Regions from separate parts of the Peribacillus sp. NPDC096622 genome, predicted to be linked through region 2. Evidence: riboswitches for the same ligand, from Rfam matches in the RefSeq annotation. Region 2 holds a riboswitch; the other holds the start of a gene.
What was found. Region 2 has a riboswitch for thiamine pyrophosphate ahead of ACIQYG_RS02505 (ABC transporter substrate-binding protein). Riboswitches for the same ligand answer to the same signal wherever they lie in the genome.
Positions count from the first base shown of each region.

Region 1: it holds a riboswitch for thiamine pyrophosphate, as region 2 does, so the genes downstream of both, tenA (thiaminase II) here and ACIQYG_RS02505 (ABC transporter substrate-binding protein) in region 2, are expected to answer to the same signal.

Region 1 is NZ_JBIWES010000012.1:44,976-53,674, reverse strand. Features, by position in the region: gene ACIQYG_RS19660 (thiazole synthase) at 1-327, opposite strand, end outside; gene thiS (sulfur carrier protein ThiS) at 329-532, opposite strand; gene thiO (glycine oxidase ThiO) at 547-1,671, opposite strand; gene tenI (thiazole tautomerase TenI) at 1,673-2,284, opposite strand; gene ACIQYG_RS19640 (energy-coupling factor transporter transmembrane component T family protein) at 2,329-3,105, opposite strand; gene ACIQYG_RS19635 (ABC transporter ATP-binding protein) at 3,106-4,569, opposite strand; gene ACIQYG_RS19630 (ECF transporter S component) at 4,588-5,166, opposite strand; gene tenA (thiaminase II) at 5,182-5,865, opposite strand; TPP riboswitch at 6,001-6,129, opposite strand; gene ACIQYG_RS19620 (MFS transporter) at 6,530-7,891, opposite strand; gene ACIQYG_RS19615 (2-keto-4-pentenoate hydratase) at 7,918-8,691, opposite strand; gene dmpG (4-hydroxy-2-oxovalerate aldolase) at 8,688-8,699, opposite strand, start outside.
Region 2 is NZ_JBIWES010000001.1:523,824-532,522, reverse strand. Features, by position in the region: gene ACIQYG_RS02520 (amidohydrolase) at 1-1,094, shown strand, start outside; gene rarD (EamA family transporter RarD) at 1,160-2,089, shown strand; gene ACIQYG_RS02510 (protein-glutamine gamma-glutamyltransferase) at 2,167-2,994, opposite strand; TPP riboswitch at 3,309-3,418, shown strand; gene ACIQYG_RS02505 (ABC transporter substrate-binding protein) at 3,552-4,547, shown strand; gene ACIQYG_RS02500 (thiamine-binding protein) at 4,559-4,843, shown strand; gene ACIQYG_RS02495 (ABC transporter permease) at 4,840-5,622, shown strand; gene ACIQYG_RS02490 (ABC transporter ATP-binding protein) at 5,606-6,349, shown strand; gene ACIQYG_RS02485 (TatD family hydrolase) at 6,367-7,137, shown strand; gene ACIQYG_RS02480 (NAD kinase) at 7,174-7,974, opposite strand; gene sppA (signal peptide peptidase SppA) at 8,181-8,699, shown strand, end outside.

The DNA of each region.
Region 1 (8,699 bases), on a different contig from region 2:
ATCAGGCAGCAGTGTTTTTTGACAGCCAATGACTTCAACCTTGATCATGTCACATAAGCCAGATGCTTTTGCAAGATGGGCTATGCGCACTGCTTCTTTGGCTGTTTTAGCTCCTGCTGTATTTGGAAGGAGTGTGTATTTCTTCAAATCTAGCTTTTCTAAAAAATTGGGCTGACTGGCTTCAAAAATGTTCATTCTCCGGACCGCGAATGTTAATATTTCCGTCTCCGAAACCTCCACTGATTGCTTTTGAACATCGAAATTTGGATATTTTCCAGTACCTAATAATAATCTTGAAGAAAATTCATAAGAACCAATCTTTAACATATCATCCGCCTCCTACAAAATGTACAATCTCTACCTTGTCTCCATTTGATAAAAGTGTTTCACTTAGACTTTCCTTTGCTAATATTTCATCATTCAATTCAACAATCACTACTTTTTTATGTAGATTAAAGTGTTGCAAAAGCCCTGTAACTGTTGATTCTTCAGCAGGAATCCGTATTTTTTCCCCGTTAATAATCAATTCCAATTCATCCACCTCCATTAAGTTAAAAGGGGCTGTATCGAACGGTCCAATCGAAAAGCGGACCATTCTGGATTTGCCTTACTTTCTAAAATATCCGCTATAAGTACACCTGTAATTGGAGAAAGCAGGATGCCATTCCTATAGTGCCCAGTTGCAATGAAAAGTCCTTTGCATGCCGGATGTTCACCAAAGTACGGCAAGCCGTCCCCAGTTTGGGGCCGTATACCTGCCCATGCCTTTTCCAATTCGCTTCCTTTAATCGCCGGAAGCAATTGCTTTGCTCTTTCTATTAACGTAGAAATCCCGTCAAGACTTACCTTTTCATCGAAAGTGTTCGCTTTTACCGTTGCCCCGACAATGATTCTCCCGCCAACTTTGGGCACAAGATAGCAGCCATGTGAGAAGATTGTCTTTTCAAGCAATGGACGATCGGTCAGGACGGAAAAGCACTCTCCCTTTACTGGATAACTGTCGAGTCTCATCCCTGTTCTTTCAAGGAGGAGCGCACTCCAAGCGCCACCTGCCACGATGACATTTTCACTTGAAAATCCACCTATGTTCGTGACCACTCCCTTTACGCATCCGTTTTCCGTAACCAAATCGGAGACATGAACAAATTCCTTTATATCTACACCAAGGGCAGCTGCAGATTCAGTAAAAGCGAGCGACAGCCTAGTGGCTGAAACTTGTCCATCTTTCGGAATGAACATAGCTCCTTTAATTTCATCCGATAAAAGCGGTTCCATTTTCCTTATTTCGGCAGTCGATAGCCAATCTGCCTCAAGTCCCGCCTCTTGCTGGACTCTGATCATGTTCTTCAACTCGGCTACTTGATCATTCGTTAGCGCCACCTTAAACATGCCCTTGTTCACTAATTCGATGTCTATCCCACTTATGTCTTTTAATTCTTCCGCCAGTGCAGGAAACATCCCCCTGCTTCGGCTTGCCAATGTAAAAAGCGGGTTATCAGCATCTAACTCGGCTTGTGCCCCTAACATCCCGGCTGCAGCACTGGATGCTTTACTGGCAAGTCTGTCTTTTTCCAATAAAAGGACCTTTTTACCTCGCTTGGCTAATTGGAAAGCAATGGATCCACCTATTACTCCTCCCCCAACAATGATTGCATCATATATGGAATTCATCTTATGTCTCCTTTCCCAAAGACTTCGAATATTCTTTAACGGCTTCAAGCGGATTTTCAGCTTCAAGCACACCTGACATGACGGCAATTCCGCGTGCCCCCGCATCCAGCACCACTTGGCAATTGAAAGGAGTGAGTCCGCCTATCGCAATTATCGGAAGATTGACATTTCTTGTGATTGCATGAAGCTCCTCAACTCCCTTAGGAGGAAGGCCGATTTTTGAATCCGTTTCAAAAACATGTCCATAAATCGCGTAATTGGCCCCTTTGCTGAATGCGGCTTTCGCTTCATCCATGGAATGAATCGAACAGCCAACATTCAATCCTGGAAAAGCTCCTTTTACGACTTCTGCATCTAAACTATGAAAAGCCAATTGCACACCAAATACTTTGTGTACCCAGGCTACATCCACGCGGTCATTAATGATGATCTTAGAAAGCGGAATCTTTTTATCATGTAATAGACTCACTGCTTGATAGAGTTCCGTGGCACTCATATGTTTTTCCCTTAGATAAAAGAAATCAACATGTTCCTGAATGTTTGAAGCGATTTCCACAAACTTTTCAATTGGCTGTTTCCCAGTAGAAATAATATGCAATTCATGTGCATTCATACTAGAACCCCTAACTAGTAAAGTTACAATTTCATAAAATCAAATCAAATAGATACTAACGGGAATTGAATCGATAGATAAAAGCCGGCCAACAGCAGGATGATAAAATACAGAATGAAACTATAGTCCTTTTTTGAAAACCCAAATTCATAATAGTATGTTCGTTCCCGACTGTCTGTAAATCGCTTCGCCTCCATCGCAACCGCGATTCGGTGAGCACGTCTGATGCTTCCGGATAGCAACGGGATGGAATAGGCTTTCATTTTAAAATATACCGATCTTATTCCTTTTCCCCTTTCGAAACCGCGTACCTTCATCGCGTTTCGTATCGTTTGGAACTCCTCCATCATGATGGGAATCAGCCTTAATGCCGCCATGAAACTATAGGCATATTTCGGTTTAAGCCTAACTTGCTGCATTAACGAATAAAACAAGTTCACTGGTCTCGTCGTTAAGGAAAAAGTTAAACCAAGGGCCGCAAAGAACAAAGCTCGAAAGCCTACCAGTAATCCCTTCATGAAACTTTCTTCCGTAATCGATATTAGGCCCCACTCAAACCAAAGCGTCTCACCTTGCCCGAAAAATATCATTGCAGAAGAGGTGGATATAAAAATGAAACAAAAGGGAATCGACAAAAGTAAGATGCGCATTATCGAATGCCCGGTAAAAAACAAAAATAAAAGTAATACGCCAATGGTGATGTTCATCATATAATTCAGGTCATGAATGAATAACGCCACGATGCATAACACAATCAGCACACCAAGTTTAAGGCTTGGATTAATTCTATGGAGCCATGTTTCTGCATTTGAAACATTCATCTACATGACACTCCTTTTAACTTTGGTCTCCACAAATCCTGAATGAGCAATTTTTTCATCACTTATTACGTTTCCGTCCTTAACCATCCAGATCCTGGTTGCAAAGTTTTCTGAAATATGATCGTCATGAGTTACCATGATCACCGTTATTCCGCGCCTTCGATATTCCTCAAACCATTCCAGTAATGCAAAGGTATTTTTCGAATCTTGTCCAAAGGTCGGCTCATCCAGGAGAATGATTTTTTTGTCTATTACGATTGAGGCGGCTACGCTTAAGCGACGCTTTTGACCCATTGATAATTGAAACGGATGTTTATCCCGGTGTGCCTTCAGGCGGAATACTTTAAGCAATGAGCGGACTCTCTCATCTATTTCTTGTTGCGGCCTTTTATCAATACGCAATGAATAAGCAATCTCTTCATATACAGTATTTGCAACGAACTGAAACTCAGGATTTTGAAAGACAAACGTCATATGATCCGTTGGATTTTTCACTCTTTTAATAGGGGTCCCCAATAATTCATACTTACCTTTCGTTTTTATGAACTGCATTAAGGCATGCAAAAGAGTACTCTTCCCCGCGCCATTTTCACCCCTGATTACAATCCATTCACCTGAATGTACCTTCAGCTCTTCAACCTTGATTTTTTCCTCTTTATTCCGAAAACCTCTAAAGCCTTGCACATCCATAAGGGGTGAATCATCTGTAAATGGGTGTTCCCGAATGGGTGCATATTTCTGTATATACTCATCCCAAACACCTGGGAACCAAATTCCATGTTCTTTCATTTCATTTTTATATAGTGAAAGAATGGTGTCTCTTGGACCATCAGCTATGATTTGACCGTCATCGTTAAAAAGCACGATTCTTTCGATGAATTCTAAAACATGGTCAATTTTATGCTCGACGATAATAACCGTTTTGTCTCGTCCGACTTCCTTCAACAATTCCCAGATTTCTTTCGTTCCTTCCGGATCAAGCATGGCGGTTGGTTCATCTAAAAATATAACTTCCGGTTCAAGGGCCAATACTGAAGCGATTGCCAGACGCTGTTTCATCCCGCCTGATAATGTTTCAATACTTGTATGGCCCAGGTTCAATCCTACTTTACGGAAATGATATTGAATCTTCTCTTTCATTTCTTCTTTAGGGACGGAAAGATTCTCAAGGACGAAGGCAATTTCCTCATCGGCAAATGGCATGCAAAACTGACTATCGGGATCTTGAAAAACATACCCCCACGAAGAAGGGCATTTCAATTTCTCCGTTTTCATCGGTACTTCGATGGAATTCGGAATCAATCCGCTTAACACTTGTAAAAGAGTCGACTTACCACATCCTGATGGTCCCAAAAGTAGCACTTTTTCTCCTTGATCAAACGATAGTGATAGGTCCTTGAATATCAAAGATTCATCACCGGGAAATTTCATTCTTAACTTTTCAACAGAAACGATTGGTTCCATGGCCCTCAACCTCTACTTTTAATCAAGTTCTGCATAATCTTTATTTGAAACCGGACGCACAAGATTAGTTACCCCTGTTGCTTCCAGGACTTTAACTAGATAATAGGCGGTCACACCAGCAAAGAATATGGAACCTACAAACCTCGCTATCATGAATAACGATAGATTCCAAGTAGAAAGCGCACCTATTTCCCCGTATGCAAAATCCATGATAACCGATGCCAAGCAGGAAGCTATCGCTGCTAAAATGGTCACCGGCATATTGAATTTTTTATATTTGAACCCCATGAACACCAGTTCCGCAAACAAACCTTGGACCACCCCATATAACAGTACGGTCAGCCCCCATGGTGAACCAAGAAAGAATTCCCCGGAAGCTGCAGCTATCTCCGCCAAAAGTGCCACACCCGGTTTCCGTAAAATTAAAAAGGCGACTGGCCCAGCTATAAACCACATACCATAAATAAGTTGATCCAGATGTAACCCTAATGGTTTAACGGAATAATAAACCGAACCCCAAAGAATATAAACGATTCCAAATGCAACCGCAATCACGATCGTGACTAATATATCCGTTAATTTCAATCCTTTTTTCATTGTTTCATTCTCCTTTTATACTTCTAGTGTTTCCTTATGAACAGGCCATGTCTCTAAACGATAAGCCATTTCCCAAAATGAGTATTCATATTGGCTACTAAGGATAAAATGCTCTTTCATTCTCTCCTTATCTTCATCAGTTACTTTTTCAGCAATCTCATCAAGCCTCGAAATTTGTTCTTCCACCAAAGTACGGAACCACTCTCCTCCGTAAGCCGCTATCCATTCTTGATAAATCGGCTCTTCGGGCATGCACCCTTGCAGCTTTTCACCTATCTCATAATACAGCCAGTAACACGGCAAGATAGCTGCAATAACATCTCCTAAATGTCCCGAATAAGCCGCACGATACATATGGGAAGTATAAGCATAAGCAGTCGGGGCTGGTTTGAAATTTTCCCGTTCTTCTTTTGTGATGCCTAATCTCTCGGAAAAATTCTCATGAAGCTTCAACTCCGCTTCATATGTTCCTTGTGCATGTCCGGCAAGCCTGCTTGTTGTATGTAAATCTGTAGCTTTGACTGCCCCTAAGGCTTGAACTCTAGCAAAATGAGATAAATAATAGGCATCTTGCATGACATAAAAACGAAAACTCTCCATTGGCAGAGTGCCATCTCCTATTCCTGCAACAAACGGGTGATTAAAACTAGCTTCCCAAATGTGATCCACTTCCTGACGAATTTCCTCTGAAAACTTCATGTCCATGACCTCCAAATTGTATTTTTTGAATGAATGTTACGAAAAAAACTTTTATCACCCCTTTTTTTGCAAACAAAAAACCACTTTCTTAAACGTAAAGAAAGTGGTTGTACAAGAAATAATACAGAAACGTATTGTTCCAGACCCCCACTTCCCTACGCTGGTATAAACCAGATCAGGTTCTAAGGGTCTTAAAGTCATACTTTAATCTCAGCTTCTGCGGTAAAAACACCTTTTACCTATAAAGCACCCCTAGTGGTACAAATTGTATATTTAATTTTCATTTGCCTTTATATTAACACGATAAATCCAATTGTCAAACGTATTAGAAAAGTTTTCATGATTTAGGGTTACTAAACAGTCAATCTTGCAACCATCATTTCCCGTCAGTTTAATAGCCTACAAAGAATTTGATCAAAGGGAGTTCATTTAGTAGTTTTCTCGTGAATTCAACTGCTTTACTCGTCGTGAATGTGATGTTTACTCGTGATTCAGCCCTTTTACTCGTGAATTCAGCTGTTTTACTCGTGAGTTTAGCGGTTTTACTCGTGAATTCAACCGCTTTACTCGTGAATTCTGTTATTCTCTAAAAAATGGCCTATATGTCAGGTATTAGTCTGCATGACTGTCCGCTGACATATAGGCCATCTACTAAAAAACAATATTATACATTCGACGTTGCTTTTAGTTTTATATTCCCCTCAATCTGTAGTTTATCATAGCTGCCATACCTCTCCTTCACAGCGAGTAACGCCAAGGCAGCCATTATGCTCGGAACCGTGAAGGCCATGAATGCATTTTGTGGCGAATAGTTTGCAGCCAGCAATAAACCTATTAATGTTGGGGCAACAATGGCTCCAATTCTACCAAAAGCCAAGGCCCAGCCTTTCCCGGTGGTCCTTATCTCCCGCGGATAATACTCGGATATATACGTATTGGCTAAATTCATCGTTCCGACTGTACAGGCTCCTCCAAAAGCGATGAGAATATATAATGCTACTGCATTTGAGGTTAATCCTAATATGACAAAACAGACCGTACCTATGGCACAGAGGGATACAAGTACTTTTCTATGGCCTATTTTCCCAACTAAGTATCCGCCAATTATAGATCCGCCAATTTGTCCTATTCCCGATATAAGATTGAAAGATAAACTGGATGAAAGGCCGTATCCGGACTGCTGCATGATTTTGGGTAACCATGTATTGAGTCCGTATACCATTAGTAAACAATTAAAGGCAGCTACCCAAAACGCAAATGTGCTGAGAGTACGCTTATTTTCGAAGAGTTTCTTGACAGGGAAGCCCTTTGCCCTTTCTTGGACTTTGGCAAACTCATAATCGTCAGACTCTTTATAGTCGCCATCTGGATCAATGCGATTCAGGATTCCAGCAAGCTTTGCTCCTTGTTTTCGAATAACATAATAGGAAAGCGATTCAGGGAATTGCTTCATGAAGAATGGCAGTGCCAGTAAGGGAAGCGCCCCTATCCAATACAAAACCCTCCAACTCATTTGTTCCATTACATATATTCCAATTAAAGAAGCAAGTATGCTTCCGATGGAATAACCGCAGTACATAGCGGTTACAATGAGCACCTTATTCTTTTTGGGTGAGTATTCCGCCATTAAGGAGATGACGTTTGGCATTAATCCTCCCATTCCCAAGGCTGCTATAAATCGCATAACCGAGAAAAAGGCAGGATTGGGGGCAAAACTTGAAAGTAATGTAAAAACACTGAATAAACATATACAAATGGCCAGCACTTTTTTTCTCCCTATTTTATCCGCCAAAGGTGCAAAAATGAGTGCTCCCACCATCATTCCGAACAATGAATAACTTGCTATTCCGCCAGCTTCGACTGGCGTCAAGCTCCATTCCTCCATCATCAATGGCAAACCTACTCCGTACATGGCTATATCAAATCCATCGAAGGTAATTGCGAACAAACACCACATAAAGACCATTATATGGAAACGGCCAAATTTACTATTACCCACCACTTCAGAAGCATTGACTTCACGCAATTAATTCCCTCCTCTTTGCCATATTTTCACGATATAACATGCAAAGTCAGTTTCCCTAGTTCACCATAATCTGCCATTATTTTATCGTTAGCCTGTATGGAAACGGCATCTGTAATTCCGCCTACCAAAACAATCATTCCAGCCTGTATGGTAAGTCCTTCACGGCTAATCATTTTTACAAGTTCCACAATCGAATGAATCGGATGATCGAGTACAGCTTCACCGCGACCTCTCTTTTGCATTTCACCATTTTGATATAGCGTAACTTCTGTTTGGGCCCAGTCCATGTGATATGGGGAATAAGCTTGATTGCTAAGCAAGATTTTGGCTGAGGATGCGTTATCCGCCACTACATCGGTAAGTGTAAAAGAAAAATTTTTATAACGGCTGTCAATAACCTCCAGTGCGAGGAATACACATTCAACAGCCGGCCAGACATCTTTCGCCGTTATATTTGCACCTTTCAATTCGTCTTTGAACAAAAAGGCAAGTTCGGGTTCCACTCGCGGATGAATGAGTTCCCCAACCTTTAATACAGGTCTTGTCAGTTCCATGGCAGATGTCAACCTGCCGTATATCGCTTCCTCTACCCCTACTTGCTTTTGTTTGGCTTTGCTCGTCAAGCCCATCTTCCATCCGATGAATCTGTTATCATCAGTAAGCGTATCATTTATGCTCAACTTCTGAATTTCATATGCTTGATTTACTGTTAGTTCAGGATTGGATAATGTAAGCTTATCCATTTCACGACCGTTTTTTTGCGAATCGGCTACCCGTTTTGCCAGTTGATCTAGTTTCATCTTAAAGT
Region 2 (8,699 bases):
TGATCTGCCGTTATCCTGACGGACGTTTAAATGGTCTATTTAAAGAAAGTCAGGCGCAGAACCTTATTTTAGAAAGCCTTCCCGGCATTGATCAAGAGTATATCGAAAACGCGCTCACAGAGGCCATAGAAGACGCATATAAGCTAGGTTTGACTGGCGGACATACTGAGGACCTCCATTACTACAATGGCTTCATGCCGACATATCAGGCGTTTAAATCGGTAATCGAGGACCGGGAAATGGCCTTTCGCGCCAACTTACTCGTCCATCACGAAGCGTTTGAAGAAATGCTGGCAGCAGGCGGCGGCTATCAGAAAGGTACGCGATACATCAAATTCGATAGTATGAAGATATTTACCGACGGCTCCTTAGGCGGACGCACAGCCTTGTTGAGCGAACCTTATGTAGATCAAAAGAATACGAATGGAGTTGCGATATTCACTGAAAACGAGCTTCAGGAATGGGTGAAAAAAGCAAGGGCTGCCGGAATGCCGATTGCTGTCCATGCGATTGGCGATCTCGCTTTTGAATATGTCTTGAATGCAATTGAAGCCCTCCCCCCGAAAAAGGGACAGAGGGACCGGCTCATCCATGCGCAGATTGTCCGGCCGGAGCTGTTGGAGCGGGCGGCAAAGCTGCCGGTGATCTTTGATATCCAACCGGGTTTCGTCCCATCCGATTTTCCGTGGGTGGAAGAAAAGGTTCCTGCCGATCTGTTGGAATTCTCCTATGCCTGGAAAACCTATTTGAATTTGGGCATCATTTGTGCGGGGGGATCGGATGCACCCATTGAACCCTTAAATCCGATTTTGGGCATTCATGCTGCTGTCACAAGGATGAAAATCAACAGTGAGGACCGTACTGTATATGGCTTGGGTGAAAGGCTTTCCGTTTACGAGGCTTTCGCACTGTATACCAAGGGGAGTGCTGCAGCAATCAGGCAGGAAAAACGCCGCGGTGTGATCAATAAAGGGTACGATGCCGATTTTACCGTGTTTAATCTGGATGTCTTTGCTGTTGCGCCGGATGATCTCCTGAAAGCTGAGGCGGTCATGACGGTCATTGATGACAAAATCATGTATGATAAAAATTAACAGTTGCAAAAAAAGAAATGGAAATACAAAATTGTTAGATGGAATTAATGGAAAGAAGGCTTGTTATGAAAGTGGATGAACAAAAAGAAGGGGCGATTTATGCAGCCCTTTCTTACATGATGTGGGGAGTTGTGCCGATTTACTGGAAGTTCCTTCAGGGAGTCGGTGCAATAGAAATTTTAGCTCAGAGGGTATTATGGTCTTTCGTGTTCATGCTGGTTTTATTGATGTTCATGAAAAAATGGCAAGCGTTTCTTGATTATGTCAAAAACATAATGGGAAATCCGAAACTCTTTACGGCATTACTAACGGCGTCACTGCTTGTTACAGCTAATTGGGGAGTGTTCATATGGGCCGTTAACTCTGGCCGCATCCTCGACACGAGCCTTGGATATTATATCAATCCGCTAGTCAGTGTACTATTGGGAGTGATAGTCTTAAAAGAAAAATTGAGCGGGGCCCAAATCATTTCATTCCTGCTTGCAGGAATCGGAGTCTTGATCCTTGGCATTCATTTCGGTACGATCCCGTGGATCTCTCTTGTTTTGGCCATGACCTTTGGATTATACGGTCTGGCAAAAAAAATGATCAAGGCCGAATCGGCGATCGGGCTGACGCTCGAAACGATGATGGTAACGCCCCTGGCCCTGGGTTACCTGATATACTTGATGAACCGGTCAGAAATGCAATTCTTTACAGATGGGAGCACAAGCTTGCTGTTGGTGGGCGGCGGTATTGCCACGGCATTGCCTCTTTTATATTTTGCAAAAGGGGCGGAGAAGATCCCGTTATCGATGCTTGGCATTTTTCAGTATATCGCTCCGACCTTATCTTTATTGATCGGGGTATTCGTCTATCATGAAAGTTTCACCAAAGCACATCTTTTAGCCTTTTTGTTCATATGGTCAGCCTTGGCTGTTTATACACTATCCATAACGAAATGGGGTCAGGCAAGTGCACGCAGGTTCAAAGGCAAAGGGAATATTGGGGCGTGAAAAGAAAAAATGCTTGGGAGATCTCTCCCCAAGCATTTTTTTTATGCCGGTGGTTTTACGGCGTGGGAACTAAAGGGTCATGAGAGGTATATCTTCGAACCTATTTCAGAGACAATACAATCGGAAAGGCTGGCAGGACTGTTACCGGGCTTTGCACGGGGGAAATTTTGTTGGAATTGTCTATAGAAGGAACTATCCAGGAAAATGATATGCGTTGTCAGGAATGCTGATATGGTGGCGTACGGCTTTCTATTGCTATTCAATTCATTGATGATTCCCTGTGCAGTGGTAATCCCGATCCCGTGGCCATAAAAGAGGCCATTTCCTAATAATATCGCATTTTCACCTTGCCATTCAGGAGTTGCCTCGTCGTGATCAGGGTTTTTGAAGTAAACGCAATCACCTGGTAAATAATCCCGTCCTTGGTGAACGATAAGAGCCATATTCCTTGGAGGGCGCCAATCATATAAAAATAGATCTGAAAAAAGATAGTCGAAATTCCTAGGGCCGATTAAATCCAAAATCGCCTTTAAAAAAGTGACGACTATCGCTGTCCCGCATTCGAAGGCATAAAGCCTTCCATTCATGAAAATGTCAACGAGTGCAGCATGGGGGAGGATCCCTGGCTGAAGGGTAAAGGTGCCATCCTTTGAAAGGTGCCAATATTGTTGATTGGATTGAGATTCCTCAAGTGTGGAAAATTCCGGACCGCTTTTATCCAACGCAATAGCTGCCTGTATGACTCGGTTCCTCAGCTGTATCTCGAAATTGAAATCCCCAAAGTTCCGATATTCAAAAACGTTAGAATCTTCCGCCAAGCATTGAAGAGTTTCAAGCGATTTAGCAGATGCTGTACCTGGTTGGATTTGACTGACATCTAACCATTTTTGATTAATCTTTATCATGATCATATCCACCTTTTGCTTATGAAATTAAGGGTTTAATAAAACCAGTAAACAAAAATGTCTACAGGTAATGCACATTATATGAATGCTTGCAAAGAAATGACTATTTGGAACGTGTCCGCCACCGTTGCAGCCAAGAATGATTGGAATGAAAAGAGGCAGACTTAGTTTGCTTCCAATGATTTTCGTTCGAAAAGCTGTTTTGCTAGATATCCTAAAGTGCCAGGAATACCTTTCCAATTAGTGAGAAGAAGCAAATTAGTATTCCTTTTTCCCTATGAATTGATATAATGAGAGAGAAAAGTTCATATGTGCGAGAAATGTAGGGGGGCCAGTACTGCTGGCTGAGATTGCATCCTTTAGATGCTGACTCTTTGAACCTGATCTGGATGATGCCAGCGGAGGGAACATATTATTACTGATTTTCTGTTTTGTATGTTAACGTCCGAATTCATCTTCGGGCGTTTTTTGCTTTTTTATCCAGTATTTGAATAGACCCTGAAGCCCCATTATGTTCCGGCATATGGAACTTATAAGATGTGTAGGAGGATAATGACTTGAATAAATTCTTACCACTGTTAACTTCGTTGTTCCTTTTGGCTGGATGCGGAGCAGGCGGAACTAATGAAAAAGAAGAAGCATCTAAAAATGAAGAATTAAAAAAGGTATCGGTCGTGCTCGATTGGACACCGAATACAAACCATACTGGATTGTATGTAGCCAAGGAAAAAGGTTATTTTAAAGATCAAGGTCTTGATGTGGAAATTATCATGCCAGGTGAAGCTGGAGCCGATAAGCTTGTCGCTTCAGGGAAATCTGAATTTGGCGTGAGCTACCAGGAGGGCATAACGCAGGCCCGCGTGCAGGGCGTGCCGATTGTTTCGGTAGCTGCCGTCATCCAGCATAATACCTCGGGATTCGCTTCCCCTGAGGCAAAGGACATTAAAACTCCCAAGGATTTTGAAGGGAAAACGTATGGTGGCTGGGGATCTCCGGTTGAAAAGGCCATAATTGATTCACTCATGAAAAAAGAAAATGCGGATGTAAATGAAGTGGACATAGTCAATACAGGAGATATGGATTTTTTCACTTCGGTTAAAAGGGATATAGATTTTGCCTGGATTTATTATGGTTGGACAGGCATTGAGGCTGAGTTGCGAAATGAAAAGCTTAATATGGTTTACTTAACCGAATACTCTGATAAGCTTGATTACTATACACCTGTTTTGACTACAAATGAAAAGATGATAAAAGAAAATCCCGAGACTGTTAAAGCATTCGTTCATGCAGCTTCGAAAGGGTACCAGTATGCGATTAAGAATCCTGATGATGCAGCAGGCATGTTAATTAAGTCTGCACCGGATCTTGATGCAAAACTAGTAAAGAAAAGCCAGGAGTGGCTTGCAGCCAAGTATCAGGATGATGCTCCGCGATGGGGTGAACAAAAGCTTGAAATTTGGAAGAATTACAGTGAGTGGATGACTGAAAATAAGCTTCTTGAAGGTGATTTCGATCCTGAAAAGGCATTTACCAATGAATTTTTACCAAAATAGGAGGAAATACAATGGCCAATTCATTAATTAGTATACAAATTATTCCTAAAGGGGAAAATGTCATCCCTATGGTCGATGAAGCAATCAAGATCATTGAAGAATCAGGTGTCAAGTATGAGGTTCACCCGCTTGAAACGACAATGGAGGGGGAGCTTTCCGAACTTTTTGCCGTGATAGAAAAAATGAATGTAAGAATGATTGAAATAGGATCGCCGAACGTCATTTCCCAAGTGAAAATATTATATCAGCCAAGCGGGATTACGATGGATACGTTAACGGAGAAATATCGGGCATGATCGGAAGGGGAATTTGGAAGAAGGGGGCTCCCTTCTTTCTTTTATTATTGTTGCTGATAGTATGGGAGTCAGTGACAGTCTTATTGAAAGTTGAAGAATGGCTGCTTCCCGCTCCATCGGCCATTTTCATTGAAGGAATTGAGTCGTCCCGCAATCTTTACGGACACCTTATATCCACAACGGAGCTTGCGTTGTCGGGTTTTTTTATTGGAAGCTGCATCGGCTTATTGATCGCGGCAATTCTGCACCTTTTTCCAGGTGTAAAGGACGCGGTTTATCCTCTGCTCATACTATCACAAAATATACCTATCATTGTTTTGGCGCCGCTATTGGTGATCTGGTTTGGCTTTGGCATGCTGCCTAAGTTAATCGTGATTTCGCTGGTATGTTTTTTTCCGGTTGCGGTTGCATCATTGGACGGTTTTCGCCAGACACCATACGAGCTTAAGCATTATTTCAAGATGATGGGAGCGGGGAAAAGCCAGTTATTTTGGAAGCTGGAACTTCCTCACTCGATCCCGTTCATTTTCTCCGGCCTGAAAATTTCGGCTACTTATAGTGTAATGGGTGCGGTTATTTCGGAATGGCTTGGGGCAAAATCGGGGATTGGTGTTTATATGACTCTCGCTTCTTCAGCGTTCAGGACAGATCGGGTGTTTGTAGCCATTTTCATCATTATGGGAATGAGCCTGATCTTTTTTGGAATCATCACCTTCCTGGAGAAATACTTAGTTTCTTGGAAGAGAAAGGAGGGCGAAAAGGATGAAGCTCGAAATTAAAGACGTCTCCTATTCTTTCGATGGTAAACAGAATATATTAGAGAATATGAATTTCCATGTGAATGATGGGGAATTTGTTACGATCCTCGGGCCATCGGGCAGCGGTAAAAGTACATTGTTCCACTTGATCGGCGGCATTTTGAAGCCTGATCATGGCATCATTTCACTGGATGGTAAAAAGATAAATGGCTTAAAGGGCCATATCAGCTATATGCCTCAGCAGCCTTCCCTTTTACCTTGGAGAACGGTATTGGAAAATGTTTTGCTTGGAAGTGAAATTGCTGGGATCAGAGATAAAGAAAAGGCAAAATCCCTTTTGATGAAAGCTGGTTTAGAAGAGTACGAGAAAGCATATCCGCGTGAATTATCTGGAGGCATGAAGCAAAGGGCCGCATTCATTCGGAGTATCTTAAGTCCACAGGACTTGATGTGCCTGGACGAACCCTTTTCTGCCTTGGATGAACTGACAAGATTGCAAATGCAAAAATGGCTGTTGTCGGTTTGGGAAGAAAATCGGAGGTCGGTGCTTTTTGTTACTCACAGCATAGATGAAGCGGTTTTCCTATCAGATAGAATTTATGTGTTATCAGCAAAACCGGCTGCTGTCATCAAAGAAGTGAAAGTTCCATTTTCAAGGCCAAGAAGAGAAGAACAGCTTCTTAGTGATGAGTTCTTTCATTTGAAGAGAGAATTATATGCAGCACTCAAGCCAACTTTCACTACTTAAGTAGGAGGCGATTACATTTGAGAATCATCGACAGCCATATCCATTTGGATAAGTATGATGTTGTTAAGCGGAAGCAGATCCTGAATGACATGGAAAAGGTTCAGTTGGAATCCTTGCTGACTGTTTCCATGAATTTGGCTTCTTCGATTAACAATTATCAGCTTTCACTCAAAGATTCACGAATTAAGCCTGCCTTTGGTTTTCATCCAGAGCAGCCCCTCCCGAGTGATGAAGAAGTGTACGAATTATTGAGCTGGATGCGGGAACATAGTCAAGCTATGGTTGCCATAGGTGAGGTTGGGCTGCCCTATTACTTAAGGCAGGAAAATCCCGATATTGATAACTCAGCATATATAGTGATACTGGAGAGGTTCCTGGCCTTAGCTAAAGAGGTTGAAAAGCCGGTTATCCTTCATGCCGTCCATGACGATGCACCCATCGTTTGCGACCTTTTGGATAAGCATCAAATCACGAAGGCACACTTTCATTGGTTTAAAGGCGATATCCGGACAGTTGAAAGAATGGCCGAAAAGGGCTACCGCATTTCGATTACACCAGATGTTTGCTATGAGAGGGAAGTACAGGAATTAGTTTCGGCATACCCACTTAAGCTGATGATGATAGAAACGGATGGACCATGGCCGTTTGAAGGGGTTTTCAATGGGAAATGGACCCATCCCGGCATGATGCATGACAGTGTACGTCAAATTGCTTCAATTAAAGGATTGCCGATTGAGGATGTCTATGAAATCCTTTATCAAAATACGAAAGATTTTTATCATATATAAAGGTACCGGTTATCATATCCGGTACCTTTATTTCGTTTAGAGAAAGGTCCTTTTAACCTTTTCCCAAAAGGAATTGTCTTTTAGCTTAACGGTCTTGATGACTTTACCGCTTAACCGGACCTTTACCTTTTCGACATGATTGATGCTTAACGCTTCATTGTCCATTCCGATGATCGGATAGCTTGGTCCGTTTTGTTCAAGGTGGACGGTCAACGTCTTGGCGCCGCTAAGGATGAATGAGGAACCTAGGGTCCGATAGGTATTGTTATTGATGGAAGCAAGCTCGCTCACTTGGAAGCAAGGGAGGAGGGGATCGACAACAGCCCCATTGACCGATTTATTATAGGCGGTGCTTCCGGTCGGAGTCGCAATGATGATCCCGTCCCCGCGAAAAGTTTCAAAATGGAGTTGATCAATGAAGATATCCATGATGAACGTTTTGGTGATCGAAGACCGGATACTGAGCTCATTAAGGGCATAAAAGGAGGGCTGATCGTCCAATTGGATAGCGATGGTTGGATATTTACGCACCTCGATTTGCTCCCTTGTCATGGCATCAATCATTTTATCCGTATCTTCCAAGTGGAAATCGCAATACATATTCAAGTTACCTGTGGTGGAAATGCCCGCATATAAACAATCATCCCTGAACCCGGTTTTACGGGCTGCCTGCAGGAATGTGCCGTCATCACCGATGCTTACGATGATGTTTGCTTTTGTGAAATCCTGGATGACTTCATACGAATGTTGCTTCGCCAAGTCTGACAAGTATTCAACCTTGCTTAGCATCTCTGCATTAGGAGCATGGAAAAAATAAATATTCCTTCGAGTGTTCATCATGTTCCCCCCTAGTATGTATGGTGATGAAAGGGCTTTCTTTATCCTGTTTACGATACATGCAAATTGTGCAAAATGGACCAATGCATTTCCAATTAGAGGATTCTTTGCTACAATTTTATATGTCTTAGTTTATCATGGAATGAAACATTTTTGTTATTAGTTCGTATGGTAAGAAGGATACATATATTTAAGGGGGAAAACAGATGAATGGAAAGCGTTGGGCGGCACTTGGAATCGCAGCCGTTTTATTTTTTGTTTCTATTGCTGTAGGGGCGGCCACTACTCTATTTACAGCGGATACGGAAAATATCATTGATGAATTATTTGCTTCCGAAAGTGCATTTTACGAGGAAGTCATAGAAGGCGATGATTTCACTAATGTTATTGCCGTATTTGATGTAGAGGGCACGATTCAAGATACAGGGGAAGCCTCATTACTTAGTTCAACAACATACAATCACCGTGCCTTCATGGATAAGCTGAAGATGGCAGAGGAAAATGATGATATCAAAGGAATCATCCTTCGGGTGAATTCTCCAGGCGGCGGTGTCGTCGAAAGTGCAGAGATTCATGAAAAGATCCTTGATATCAAGAAAGTGAAAAAACCTGTCTATGTTTCAATGGGGTCTATGGCGGCTTCAGGCGGATATTATATTTCTGCACCAGCCGATAAGATTTATGCAAGCCCAGAGACGATGACGGGTTCACTTGGAGTCATCATG